4 regions of the Chenggangzhangella methanolivorans genome follow, and region 3 is predicted to be linked to each of the others. Evidence: predicted binding sites of a transcription regulator. Region 3 holds the regulator's gene; each other region holds the start of a gene.
The links. Region 3 encodes LexA, which represses DNA repair genes until DNA is damaged. Its sites were predicted from a motif close to TGTTCNNNNTGTGTTCNG; they were not measured.

Region 1 (3,236 bases), on a different contig from region 3:
CCGTAAAGACGCGACTTTAAAACGGGCTGTTATCAACTGGAGTATGGCGCGCCTCGTAGGAGACGGGGCGCGCATGTACAACGGTGCCTCCGTTGTTGAATTCAAGAGTTCTGTAAAGCGGCTCGATCTCAACCAGCTTCATTGCGGGCTCCCATCCGAACGTGCTGCGACTACCACACTCTGAGACCGTCCGCGTTCTTCTCGAAGCACGTCGTTCGCTGGCAATGGCCTCGAGACGGCGAGCCTCCCGATCCAGCCGCGCCAACGCCTCAAGCCGCTCATCGTTTCAAAGCTTCGCCTTTGAGAATGCAGACTTCGAAACTCCGATGGTCTCGTCATAGACGCGCGTAGGCACCGGGAGTGGATGCCAGTCCCTGCAACCGTGGGCGAACGAGAACCGAGCGAGGTCGCCGAAGCGACACGGAGCGCCGTGGACGACCTCGGCTACCAACGCCAAGGCACGCACAGTTCGAGCCCCAATGCCTGGCGTCGCGAGCACATCCGCAAAATCCTCAGGCCCCCGTTTCGTCGCAGCGGCGATTGCCCCAAGAAACGCCGTGCAATCACATCGCTCGCATGGACCTTGTGATGCGCCGGGATAGACAGGTGCGGCAGCGTCATCAGGGTGGTGGACTTGGCCTCCTTCTCTGCGCGCGGTTCGAGCCTGAGGGGCCCGGTCGCGATCCTGTCGGGCGACGTCGTGCGAAGAAGGTCGAGCTGAGCGTCCCGCGACGCCGTAGCGTGGTCAGCGAAATTCAGGATCGAGCTGCCTGTTTCGCCGTCGATCGCCGCGTGCGGATCGTCGAGGTCGAGACTTCAGGTTCAGCCCTCAGCGCCTCGATGTCGGATAGGCGCTGAGCAAGAGAGCCGTGCGTGAATTACGTAGTGGCAGACCTGTGGAGCGGACGGTCGGCCCGAACGTGCCGCCGCGCAGTTTCAGAACCAAGTGGTGCTCGGACTGGCGCGCCGTCGGCGGGACCAGTCGCTGGCAGAGCGCGTTGCGCGGCGCCTCGTTGGCAGCGGCCTCAATTTTTTCGAGCTCCGCCTGAAGGCGCTTCGCGCGGCTCATGGATCCTGTCGGTCAGTCATTGTCCTAGAGCCTCTGGACTTCAGCGACCTAGCGCCCTCGCGATTGAATTGAAGCCGCAGCGTTACCCACAGCAGATCGCGTCTTGACTCAAGCGTAGCGGGATTAGAACAAAGAGAGAACGATGATGCCGCCCGACTTCGGAGGACGACGACCACGTGCAGCCACAGCCTGCGATCGACGCTTTGCGCGCGCAGATCGAACGGATCGAAGGTCGTTCGAAGCGCGCGAGATCGGCGCTCCCGTTCGGGATCGCCGAAGTCGATGCGCGTCTACCTGGAGGGGGACTCGCATTCGGCGCGCTGCATGAGGTCGCTGGCGGCGGCAACGGCGCCATCGATGGGGCGGCGGCAGCCTTGTTCAGCGCAGGAGTCGCGGCTCGCACGAGGGGCAAGGTCCTCTGGTGCGTCACGCGGCCAGATCTGTTCGCGCCGGCGATCGCGCAGGCGGGGCTCGTCGCGGACCGAGTGATCTATGTCGAGGCCGGCGACGACAAGACCGTGCTTGCATGTATGGAGGAAGGCCTTCGCCATGGCGGGCTCGGCGCTGTTATCGGCGAGCTTGCACGCCTCGCCATGACGGCTTCCCGCCGCCTTCAGCTTGCAGCAGAAGGCACGGGCTCGATCGGGATCGCGCTTCGTCGATGGCGACGACAGGCGGAGGCGATGGACTTCGGCCAACCGACCGCGGCGACGACCCGATGGCGGATTTCGGTGATCCCGTCCGCTCCGCTGCCCGTCCCGGGCGTCGGAAGACACCGATGGCTCGTCGAGCTGATCCGGGCCCGGGCGGGCGAAAGCGCTGATTTCGAATTGGAGGCGTGCGATGGCACGGGTCGTCTCGCTCTTCCTTCCGACCTGGCCGACGGATCGCTTTCGGCGACAGGCCGGCTACGTCGCGCCGCCGGCTGAGACGCCGCTCGTCCTTGTCGGCCGTCAGGGCAACCGGCGCGTCGTCACAGCAGCGGACCTCGCGGCGCAGAGCATGGGCGTGCGGGTCGGCATGCCCGCCACGAAGGCCCAGGTGCTGGTCCAGGGCCTGCTCGTTAAGGACGCCGATCCACGAGCCGACGCCGAGGCTCTCGAACGACTGGCGGTCTGGGCGCTGCGCTTCTCGCCGATCGTGACAGTCGATCCGCCAGACGGGATCGTCATCGATACGACCGGCGCCGATCATCTCCATGGCGGCGAGACCGCGATGCTCGAAGGCCTCATCGGGCGGCTCGCCATGTCGGGCGTCACGGCGCAGGCCGCGGTCGCTGACAGCTGGGGCGCGGCGCATGCGCTGGCCCGCCACGTCGCGCGACCAGCAGCCGTGGCACCTTCGGATCACGGCGCGGCGGTCCTGCGCGACCTGCCGCTCGAAGCCCTTCGGATCGCGCCTCAGGTCACAGCCGCGCTGCGGACGCTCGGCTTCGATCGCATCGGCGAGCTCCTTGCGCAGCCCCGGGCGCCGCTGACTTTACGGTTTGGCCCGGAGCTTGGCCGCCGTATCGACCAGGCGGTTGGCGACGCGGCCGAGCTGATCGAGTCGGTGCGGCCGGCCGACCTGATCGAGGTCCGTCGCGCCTTCGCCGAGCCGATTGGCGCGCCGGAGACCATCGCCCGCTACATCAGCAAGCTAGTGGCGGAGCTTTGCGAGAGACTCGAGGCAGGTGGCCTTGGCGCCCGGCGGCTCGACCTCATCTGCCGCCGGGTCGACAACGACGTCCAAGCTGTGCGCGTCGGCATGGCGACGCCGGTCCGCGACGTGAAGCGCATGACGCGGCTGCTCTGCGACAAGATCGAGACCATCGCGCCGGGCTTCGGCATCGAGATGATGACGCTTGCCGCCACCCTCGCGGAGCCCTTCGGGCGCAGGCAGATGGCGAGCTTGCTGATCGAGGAGACGGCAGCCGACGTCTCCGATCTCGTCGACACGCTGATGAACCGGGTCGGCGAGCGCGCGATCTACCGGATGGCGCCTGTCGCGAGCGACGTTCCCGAGCGGTCAGTCTGCCGGGTGCCCGCCATGGCGGCAGACAGCGGTACAGGCTGGCCCGGTCACTGGCCTCGGCCGTCCCGATTGCTCGCTCATCCCGAGCCCGTCGAGACTGTCGCGCTACTGCCCGATCATCCGCCCGTCAGCTTCACCTGGCGCGGCGTCCGCC
Region 2 (3,236 bases), on a different contig from region 3:
CTGGGCCACCCCCATCCTTACCCTCCCCACAAGGGGGAGGGGGCGGAGACGCCGTGTTTGGGTCTGGGGCGTCCGCATCAGCCGAGCAGCGTCCCGGGCGCGAGACGCGCGCCGTTGAGGAAGGCCGCCGCCGGGACCGGCCCCTTGCCGGCGCGCTGGACCTCGAGAAGCCGCACCGCGCCCGATCCGCAGGCGACGGTGAGGCGCTCGTCCAACAGTTCGCCGGGCGCGCCGGCGCCGTCGGCGAGCGTCGAGCGCAGGACCTTCACGCGCTCTCCGCCAAGATCGAACCAGGCGCCGGGGAAGGGCGACAGGCCGCGGATGCGGTCATGGACCTCCGCACCCGGGCTCGCCCAGTCGATCCGCGCCTCGGCCTTCTCGATCTTGGCCGCATAGGTGACGCCGTCCGCCGCCTGCTCGCGGAACGACAGCGCGTCCTTGCCCAGCGCGGCGACCGCGCGGGCCATCAGGTCGGCGCCCACGGTCTTCAGCCGGTCGTGAAGCTCGCCGGACGTCTCGTCCGGGCCGATGGCGAGGCGCTCGGCCATCGCCACGGGGCCGGTGTCGAGACCCTCCTCCATGCGCATCGCCATGACGCCGGTCTCGGCGTCGCCCTCCATCACGGCGCGCTGGATGGGCGCGGCGCCGCGCCAGCGCGGCAGCAGCGAGGCGTGGAGGTTGAGGCAGCCGGCTGGCGGGACGGCGAGCGCCTCGGGCGGCAGGATCAGCCCGTAGGCGACCACGATCGCGGCCTCCGGCTCGAGGTCGCGGAACGCCGCGATGGTCTCGGGATCGCGGAACGTCTTCGGCGTGTAGACCGGGAAATTGAAGCCTTCGGCGAGCTGGTGCACGGGCGTCTTGGTCAGCTCCATGCCGCGCCGCCCGGCGGGCTTCGGCGCGCGGGTGAAGACGGCTGCGATCTCATGGCCGTGGCCGACCAGTTCGGAGAGGACGGGGGCCGCGAAGTCGGGCGTTCCCATGAAGACGAGGCGCATCGCTTGATCCTTGGAGTCGCGGAGACCTCAGCCGTCATCCCGGCCGAAGAGCCGGGATCTATGAACGCCGGCCTTGCCGAAACCGGCCGACCGTTTCGGTTCTGGGTCCCGGGTCAAGCCCGGGACTACGGCGGCGTCTCCCGCGCCGGGCGCTCGATGGCCGCTCAGCCCTCGTCGCCGTCCGGCTCGCCGCCGCGGCCGCGCTTGGGAAAGCTCGGCAGCTCGCCCATCGCCCGGGCCTTCTCGAACTTCTTCACCACCCGGTCGCGCTTCAGGCGCGAGATGTGGTCGATGAACAGCACGCCGTTCAGATGGTCGATCTCGTGCTGCGCGCAGGTCGCCATCAGCCCCTCGGCCGCAAGCTCGCGGGTCTCGCCCTCGACGTCGAGATAACGCACCAGAACCTTGGCCGGGCGCTCGACCTCCTCGTAATAGTCCGGGATCGACAGGCAGCCCTCGTCATAGACCGAGAGCTCGTCCGACACGGTGACGATCTCGGGATTGACCAGCACCAGCGGCTGCGGCTCCTCGTCCTTGCCCGCGAGATCGATCGTCACCACGCGCTTCTCGACGCCGATCTGGATCGCCGCGAGCCCGATGCCGGCGGCGTCGTACATCGTGTCGAACATGGTCTGGACCAGCGCCTTCAGCTCGGCGTCCGAGCGCGAGACCGGCGCGGAGACGCGGCGCAGCTTCGGGTCGGGCAGGTAGACGAGTTTTTCGGCGGCCATGAGGTCGCGACCTGTTCGATGGGAAAGGACGCCCGCGACTAAGGCCTTGCGGCGCGGGCGTCAACATGTTCTTAATTTGTTCCCTGTGATGCTTGCCCCGACATGACCAGCGACGTCCTTTTCACGCTTTCCGGCCACCCGGTTTCGACCGCCGAGGTCCTCGCCTTCGCGGCCGCCTCGGCGGTGGGCGCGCTGCTGCTCGTGCTGCTGACGCTGATGTCTTCAAGCGCCGCGCGACGGCGCGAGGCGCGGGAGGCCGAGGAGCGGCTCGCGGCGATCGAACGGCTTCAGGCGGAAGCCGCGGGACGGCTGCAGGCCTTCGCCTCCGCGCTCGGCCAGCGCCAGTCGGACCTCGCTCGCGGGGTGGCCGAGCGGCTCGACGCGGTCGGCCAGCGGGTCGGCGACGGGCTGAGCGCCAATGGCGAGGCGACCGCCGAGCAGCTCAAGAAGCTCGAGGCCCGGCTCGCCGTGATCGACGCCGCCGGCGCCTCGATCGGCGCGCTCGCGGGGCAGGTCACGGACCTGAAAGCCATTTTGGCCAACAAGCCCGCCCGCGGCGCCTTCGGGCAGGGCCGCATGGAGGCGATCCTCAAGGACGCGCTTCCCCCGTCCGCGGTGACCTTTCAGGCGCAGCTCTCGACGGGCGTGCGGCCGGACGCGATCATCCGCCTGCCGGGCGACCCGCGCGGCCTTGCGGTCGACGCCAAGTTTCCGCTCGAGGGCTTCGAGCGCCTGCGCGTCGCCGAGAACCCGGAGGCGGTGAAGGCGGCGGAAGCGAAGGTGCGGGCCGATCTCGGCAAGCACGTCTCGGACGTGAGCCAGAAGTATCTTCTGGCGGGCGAGACCCAGGACGTCGCGCTGCTGTTCGTGCCGTCGGAACAGATCCACGCCGAGCTCGCCGAGCGCTTCGACGATGTCGTGGCCCGGGCCCATCGCGCCCGGGTGCTGATCGTCTCGCCGTCGCTCCTGATGCTCGCGGTTCAGGTGGTGCAGGGGCTGACGCGCGACGCCGCGATGCGCGAGCAGGCGCATCTCCTGCAGGCCGAGGTCGGGCGGTTGCTCGACGACGTCCGCCGGGTGGGCGAGCGGGTGGAGAAGCTGAAGGCCCATTTCGGGCAGGTGGTGGGCGATCTCGACCAGATCGCGATCTCGACCGACAAGATTTCGCGGCGGGGTCTTAGGCTCGAGCAGATGGAGCTCGGCGAAGGCCCGCAGGCGCTGCCGAATCCGCTGCGGCGCGAGGCGGCGGAGTAGGGCAGAGGCGTCATCCCGGCCAAGCGCAGCGCGAGCCGGGATCGTGCTCCGGAAGAGGGCGGTCTTAGCGCTCGCGAGAGTGAGACGTCGCCGCCGCGCCTCCTCCACCATCGCTTTCGCGATGGTCCCCCTCCTCCGCTTCGCAGAGGAGGATCAAGAAGGCGCGGCGCTTCGTGCGCCGATCCTCCCCTGCGTTAGCGGGGGAGGGGGACCGTCCGCAGGACGGTGGAGGGGGCCGGCGGCGCCATTAACGAAG
Region 3 (3,236 bases):
CGGTCTTCACATGGCGCTGATCGCCGGGACGCTGTTCGCTCTCGTGCGCGCGGCGCTGGCGCTCATTCCGGGCCTTGCGCTGCGATGGCCGGTGAAGGGCGTCGCAGCGGCGCTCGCGCTCGCCGGGGCGACCTTTTACCTGGCGCTCTCGGGCGCGGAGGTCGCGACGCAGCGCTCCTACGTCATGATCGCGGTGGCGTTCGTCGCGGTGCTGGTCGGCCGCCCGGCGCTGTCGCTGCGAAACTTCGCGCTCGCGGGCCTCGCCGTGATGGCGCTGACGCCCGACGCGCTGCTCGGGCCGAGCTTCCAGATGTCGTTCGCGGCGGTCGCGGGCCTCCTCGCCTGGTTCGAGGCGCGCAAGGGCAAGGCGAAGCCGCCGCCGCCCGAAACCCTTGCGGGCAAGGCGCTGCGCTGGTTCGCCGCCGCCGCGGCCGTCGCCGTGATGACGACGATCGTCGCGGGTCTCGCGACCGCGCCCTTCGCCGCCTATCACTTCCACCGCACCACCCCCTATTCGCTGGTCGGCAACGCGCTCGCCACCCCGCTGCTCGGGATCATCGTGATGCCGAGCGTCGTCGGCGGCCTCGCCTTCGCGCCGCTCGGGCTCGACGGACCTTGGTGGCAGGCCATGGGCTTTGGCCTGCGCGGCGTATTGGCGATCGCCGAGACCGTCGCCTCGTGGCCTGGCTCCGAACGCTTCGTGTTCGCCTTCGGGGAAACGGCGCTCATCCTGTTCGCGGTCGGGATCGCCTGGCTCTGCCTGTGGCGAACGGCGCTGCGCTATCTCGGCGCGCCCGCGATCGGCCTCGCGCTCGCGCTGGCGGCGTTTCCGGCGCGGCCCGACGTCGTGATCGACGCCTCCGGACGGCAGATCGCCGCGCGCGGGCCCGACGGGCGCCTGGCGATCCTCGGAGGCCGGGCGTCGAGCTTCTCGGCGAGGGTCTGGCGCGGGGCTGACGGCGAGGCGCCGGGGGGCCCGAGTCCCGACGGCGGGCGCTGCGACTCGCAAGGCTGCGTCGCGCCGCTTTCCGGCGGTGGAGAGGTCGCGCTCGTGACCGACGCGCGGGCCTTCGCCGAGGAGTGCCGGATTGCGACGCTCGTCGTCACGCCGCTCGTCGCGCCGAAGGCCTGCAGCGAAACCGCGGCGGTCGTCGACCGGCGGACGCTCGCCGCGACCGGCGCGCTGGAGCTGACGCGGCAAGGCGTGGCGTTCTCGGCCAAGGCGGCGCGCGATCCGGCCGGACGGCGTCCGTGGACGGGCCCTATGCTTCGCGATCCGCCGCCGGCGGAGGCGCTGCGGCTGAGCTTCGCCACGCAGCCGAAGGCGGCCGGACCGCCGCAGGATCACAAGATCGTCGATCCCACGGAACCGGACGATATGACAGGCGACGGCGAAGAGCCCTAGCGTCTGCGGCCGCTCGATGCCGCCGACATATCCGTCCCCCTTCCCTTGCGGGAGAGGGTTAGGGGGAGCCTCCGAACTTTACAAAAAGGCGCCGCCCGCGCCCCTCAAGCGGCCAGCGCTTCGCGTCGCCTACCTTCTCCCACAGCGGGATAAGGAGAGACGCCGTCGCGTCGAAAGGCGAAGCCTTCAATACCGGCGGATCAGCCCCACGAGCCGGCCCTGGATCGCGACGCGGTCGGGGCCGAAGATGCGGGTCTCGTAGGCCGGGTTGGCGGCCTCGAGAGCGATCGAGGCGCCGCGCTTCCTTAGACGCTTCAGCGTCGCCTCTTCGTCGTCGACCAGCGCGACGACGATGTCGCCGGTGTCGGCGGTGGTCTGCTTCTTGATCAGCACCAGGTCGCCGTCGAGGATCCCGGCCTCGATCATCGAGTCGCCGCGCACTTCGAGCGCGAAATGCTCGCCGCCGCCCAACATGTCGGGCGACACCGAGATCGTGTGGCTGCGCGACTGGATCGCCTCGATCGGCACGCCGGCGGCGATGCGCCCCATGACGGGGACGGAGACCGAGCGGGGATCCTCATCCTCGTTCGCTGGCTGCGGACGGCGGCCGAGGCTGCCCTCGATGACGTTCGGAGAGAACCGGCCGGTCGGCCGCGTGACGGCGGGAGCGGCGGCTTCCGGCAGCTTCACCACCTCGAGAGCCCTGGCCCGGTTCGGCAGGCGGCGGATGAAGCCGCGCTCCTCCAGCGCCATGATGAGACGGTGGATGCCGGACTTCGACTGAAGCCCCAGCGCATCCTTCATCTCCTCGAACGAGGGGGGAACGCCGGTCTCCTTCAGCCGCTCGTGAATGAAGCGCAGGAGATCATATTGCTTGCGGGTCAGCATCGACGGCTCCGCGCGAGGCCAAAACAAATCATGAACACGACCGTAACTGTTCTAGACATGTTCCGCAAGCGTTAACATCCCGTTTCCGTCCGCGTGTCGGACAGACGAACGAGCGACGCGCCGCCGATGCGCCTCGCCGCGCAGCACGACCAGAGAGGGCGTAGGACCGATCTCCGACAAGCCGGGCGCCCGCGGCGATAGGTAGTCTTGCGGATGCCCGCCACGGTTGCCGGCGTCTAAACTTGTCGGAGTGCGGTCGCGCGTCGCGATCTCTAAGCAACCGACATCAGGAGACGACGATGCGTCGACTGGCCTTCGCGGTAGCGTGCGGTGTTGCGGCGTCTTGGTCCATGGCGGGCGAGGCGGCCGCGCGTGACTATTCTGGAAAATACAAGAGCAAGATCACGCTGCCGAACGGCGACGTCGTTAAGGCGAACGTCACGATCGTCAAGGTCGATGGTAGTATCTATCGATCTGAGTCAAAGTACGGGGATTTCATAGAGCTTTCGATGTGCTTTGCCGAGGAAGATCGCTTGAGTTGCGGATTTGCTCCCAAGTCCGGCGGCGGCTATGTCGGGTTCAGCATCTATGAGCCGGATGGATCGGGCAAACTGATCGGCAAATTCGCAGAGACGTCCACTCAGAAGCTCGGCAAGGAAGTCTTGACGCCCGTCGGGAAGTAGACGCTTCGGTCGGCCGCTTGCGGCGAGCCTTAGTAAGGATGCGGCAGCGCGAGGATCCGGCATGCGTCGCCGGCCTTCGCGGCCGGGGCGTGCGCGGGGCGGACCAGCAGGCATTCGGCGTCCGAGAGTCGGCGCAGCATCGACGAATCCTGCCGCGGAAACGCGGTCGCGACGGGAACGCCGTCAAGCCCGATTTCGAGCGCGGCGCGCATATAGTCCTCGCGCTGGTCGTTCTCGGGCATGTCGCGGCCGAGCCTGGC
Region 4 (3,236 bases), on a different contig from region 3:
CTCGAGGCCGCGGTCTCGGCGGCGGCGCGCGGGGAGGGCGACATCGCGCCCGTCGAGGCGACCCTGCCGGGCGAGGCCGGACGCTCCGCGACGCTTTTCGTCACCCGCGTCGACGATCGCGACGGCGACGACGAGGCGGCGGTGGTCTACGCGCTCGACACCACCGACCAGAAGGCGCTCGAGGCCAAGTTCGCCCAGAGCCAGAAGATGAACGCCGTCGGCCAGCTTGCGGGCGGCGTCGCGCACGACTTCAACAACGTGCTCACCGCGATCATCGGCTATTCGGACCTGCTGCTCGCCAATCACCGGCCGACCGACCCGTCCTTCCAGGACATCATGCAGATCAAGCAGAACGCGAACCGGGCCGCGAGCCTCGTTCGCCAGCTGCTGGCCTTCTCGCGCCGCCAGACGCTGCGCCCGCAGGTCATCGCGCTCGGCGACGTGCTGGCGGACGTGCGCATGCTGCTTTCGCGGCTGCTCGGCGAGAAGATCAAGCTCGAGGTCGTGCACGGGCGCGACCTGTGGCTGATCAAGGCCGACCTCAACCAGTTCGAGCAGGTGATCATCAACCTGGTGGTGAACGCCCGCGACGCCATGATGGACGGCAAATCCGGCGCGGAAGGCGGCCTCGTCACCATCCGCACGCGCAACATCGCCGCCGCCGAGGTTCCCGCGCTCGGCCACGCCGAGATGCAGGCGGCGGACTACGTCCAGATCGACGTCGAGGACACCGGCCCCGGCATTCCGTCCGAGATCATCGACAAGATCTTCGAGCCGTTCTTCTCGACCAAGGAAGTGGGCAAGGGCACGGGCCTCGGGCTCTCGACCGTCTACGGCATCGTGAAGCAGACCGACGGCTATGTGTTCGCGGTCTCCGAGCCCGGCCGCGGCGCGATCTTCCGCGTGTTCCTGCCGCGCCACCACGCCGTGGCCGAGGACGAGGCCAAGCCCGCGGTGGCGGCCGCCGCGCCCCAGCAGGACATGACCGGCTCCGGCACCGTGCTGCTGGTCGAGGACGAAGACGCGGTGCGGGCCTTCGGAGCCCGCGCGCTCGCCTCGCGCGGCTACACCGTGGTCGAGGCGCGCTCGGGCGTTGAGGCGCTCGAGCAGATGAAGACCCACGGCTCCGAGATCCAGCTCGTGGTCTCGGACGTGGTGATGCCCGAGATGGACGGGCCGAGCCTGCTGCGCGAGCTCCGCAAGACGCAGCCGACGCTCAAGATCATCTTCGTGTCCGGCTACGCCGAGGACGCCTTCAAGAAAAACCTGCCCGAGGGCGAGACCTTCTCGTTCCTGCCGAAACCCTTCAGCCTGAAGCAGCTCATCCAGGCCGTGAAGGAGACGATCGGCGACGGCGCGGCGGGGAGTTGAGTCCGCGAGGCCCTCGCGTGGAGCCGCGGCCGTCGTCGCGGCCTTGAGCCCGGGCGGAGAACTGAAGGTCTGTTCAATCAAGGCGTTTCGGTTCGTCCGGCGTCTTCTGTTTCGCCGGCGGATCTGGATCCCGGCTCTCCGGCCGGGACGACGGCGGCGGGTTCTGCGATCGATTCGCCAGACGATCCGCGCCCCCGGATCAACCGCTAGCGTGTTCCGCTCGCCCTCAACCCCATATGTTCTACTTGTGTTCCGTGAACAAAAACGGTACATCTCATCGCGTTGAAGCCCCGCAGCAGCCCGTGCCATAAGGAGCCCCCGCGATGCCCCAGCCCTCGCTTCGTCTCGTCGAAGGAAGCTCCATGGACAAGACCAAGGCGCTCGACGCCGCCCTGTCTCAGATCGAGCGCGCCTTCGGAAAAGGCTCGATCATGCGACTCGGCGCCGGGCAGGCCGCGGCCGAGATCGCGACCGTCTCCACCGGCTCGCTCGGCCTCGACATCGCGCTCGGCGTCGGCGGCCTGCCGCGCGGCCGCATCGTCGAGATCTTCGGCCCGGAAAGCTCGGGCAAGACCACGCTTGCGCTGCACACCATCGCCGAGGCCCAGAAGAAGGGCGGCGTCTGCGCCTTCGTCGACGCCGAGCACGCGCTCGATCCGGTTTACGCCCGCAAGCTCGGCGTGAACCTCGAGGATCTGCTGATCTCGCAGCCGGACACCGGCGAGCAGGCGCTCGAGATCGCCGACACGCTGGTGCGCTCGGGCGCGATCGACGTGCTGGTGGTCGATTCGGTCGCCGCGCTCACGCCGCGCGCCGAGCTCGAGGGCGAGATGGGCGAGGTGCAGCCCGGCCTTCAGGCGCGCCTGATGAGCCAGGCGCTGCGGAAGCTCACGGGCTCGATCTCGAAGTCCAACACCATGGTGATCTTCATCAATCAGATCCGCATGAAGATCGGCGTGATGTACGGTTCGCCCGAGACCACCACGGGCGGCAACGCGCTCAAGTTCTACGCCTCGGTGCGCCTCGACATCCGTCGCATCGGCGCCATCAAGGAGCGCGACGAGGTCGTGGGCAACCAGACCCGCGTCAAGGTGGTCAAGAACAAGGTCGCGCCGCCGTTCAAGCAGGTCGAGTTCGACATCATGTACGGCGAGGGCGTGTCGAAGACCGGCGAGCTGATCGATCTCGGCGTCAAGGCCGGCATCGTCGAGAAGTCGGGCGCCTGGTACTCCTATGACAGCCAGCGTCTCGGCCAGGGCCGTGAGAACGCGAAGGTCTATCTCAAGGAGAACGTCGAGATCGCGCGGCGGATCGAGTCGGAGGTTCGCCAGGCCTCGGGCATCATCGCCGAGAAGATCTTCGACCAGGTCGACCCCAACGATCCGGACGTCGACGCCGATTAAGCAAGAGCTCGCGACGGCCTCGCGACGAGCGGGTCGGCTGACCGAGAGGGTTTCAGAAAGGCCCGCGCCGGCTTCTCCGGCGCGGCCTTTTCGTCGTCGAGGGCGGCGGCGGACGGGATTTCTGGACATCGCGAGAACGCCCTGGCTATGGTGCCGCCGCGCCCCGTGGCGCGGCCGCGAGCGCCGCGCCACGGGGCGCCGGTCATTTCCGGCGACGCCTGCCGCGTCGCCCTCCGGGCGACCGCCTTTTCTAGAGATCCAGGCGAACTTCAGCGCGATGAGCGGCGTCAACGAAATCCGCAAGACCTTCCTCGACTACTTCGCGACCGAGGGCCACGCCCCGGTCGCCTCGGGTCCGCTCGTGCCTCGGAACGACCCGACGCTGATGTTCACCAGCGCCGGCATGGTCCAGTTCAAGACGCTGTTCACCGGCGTCGAGAAGCGCGCTTACGCCACCGCGAC

Region 1: the regulator LexA is predicted to act here: its motif matches at 1,194-1,211, upstream of ACFOWB_RS08570 (ImuA family protein).
Region 2: the regulator LexA is predicted to act here: its motif matches at 1,793-1,810, upstream of ACFOWB_RS03125 (DNA recombination protein RmuC).
Region 4: the regulator LexA is predicted to act here: its motif matches at 1,609-1,626, upstream of recA (recombinase RecA).

The regions. Positions count from the first base shown of each region.
Region 1 is NZ_JBHRXS010000004.1:660,617-663,852, forward strand. It holds gene ACFOWB_RS08555 (hypothetical protein) at 1-20, shown strand, start outside; gene ACFOWB_RS08560 (DUF763 domain-containing protein) at 287-499, opposite strand; gene ACFOWB_RS08565 (hypothetical protein) at 830-1,069, opposite strand; gene ACFOWB_RS08570 (ImuA family protein) at 1,246-1,998, shown strand; gene ACFOWB_RS08575 (DUF6504 family protein) at 1,913-3,236, shown strand, end outside.
Region 2 is NZ_JBHRXS010000003.1:584,569-587,804, reverse strand. It holds gene fmt (methionyl-tRNA formyltransferase) at 78-995, opposite strand; gene def (peptide deformylase) at 1,160-1,726, opposite strand; gene ACFOWB_RS03125 (DNA recombination protein RmuC) at 1,829-2,980, shown strand.
Region 3 is NZ_JBHRXS010000006.1:227,614-230,849, forward strand. It holds gene ACFOWB_RS12255 (ComEC/Rec2 family competence protein) at 1-1,405, shown strand, start outside; gene lexA (transcriptional repressor LexA) at 1,592-2,293, opposite strand; gene ACFOWB_RS12265 (hypothetical protein) at 2,593-2,976, shown strand; gene ACFOWB_RS12270 (molybdopterin molybdotransferase MoeA) at 3,006-3,236, opposite strand, start outside.
Region 4 is NZ_JBHRXS010000004.1:128,893-132,128, forward strand. It holds gene cckA (cell cycle histidine kinase CckA) at 1-1,371, shown strand, start outside; gene recA (recombinase RecA) at 1,695-2,774, shown strand; gene alaS (alanine--tRNA ligase) at 3,052-3,236, shown strand, end outside.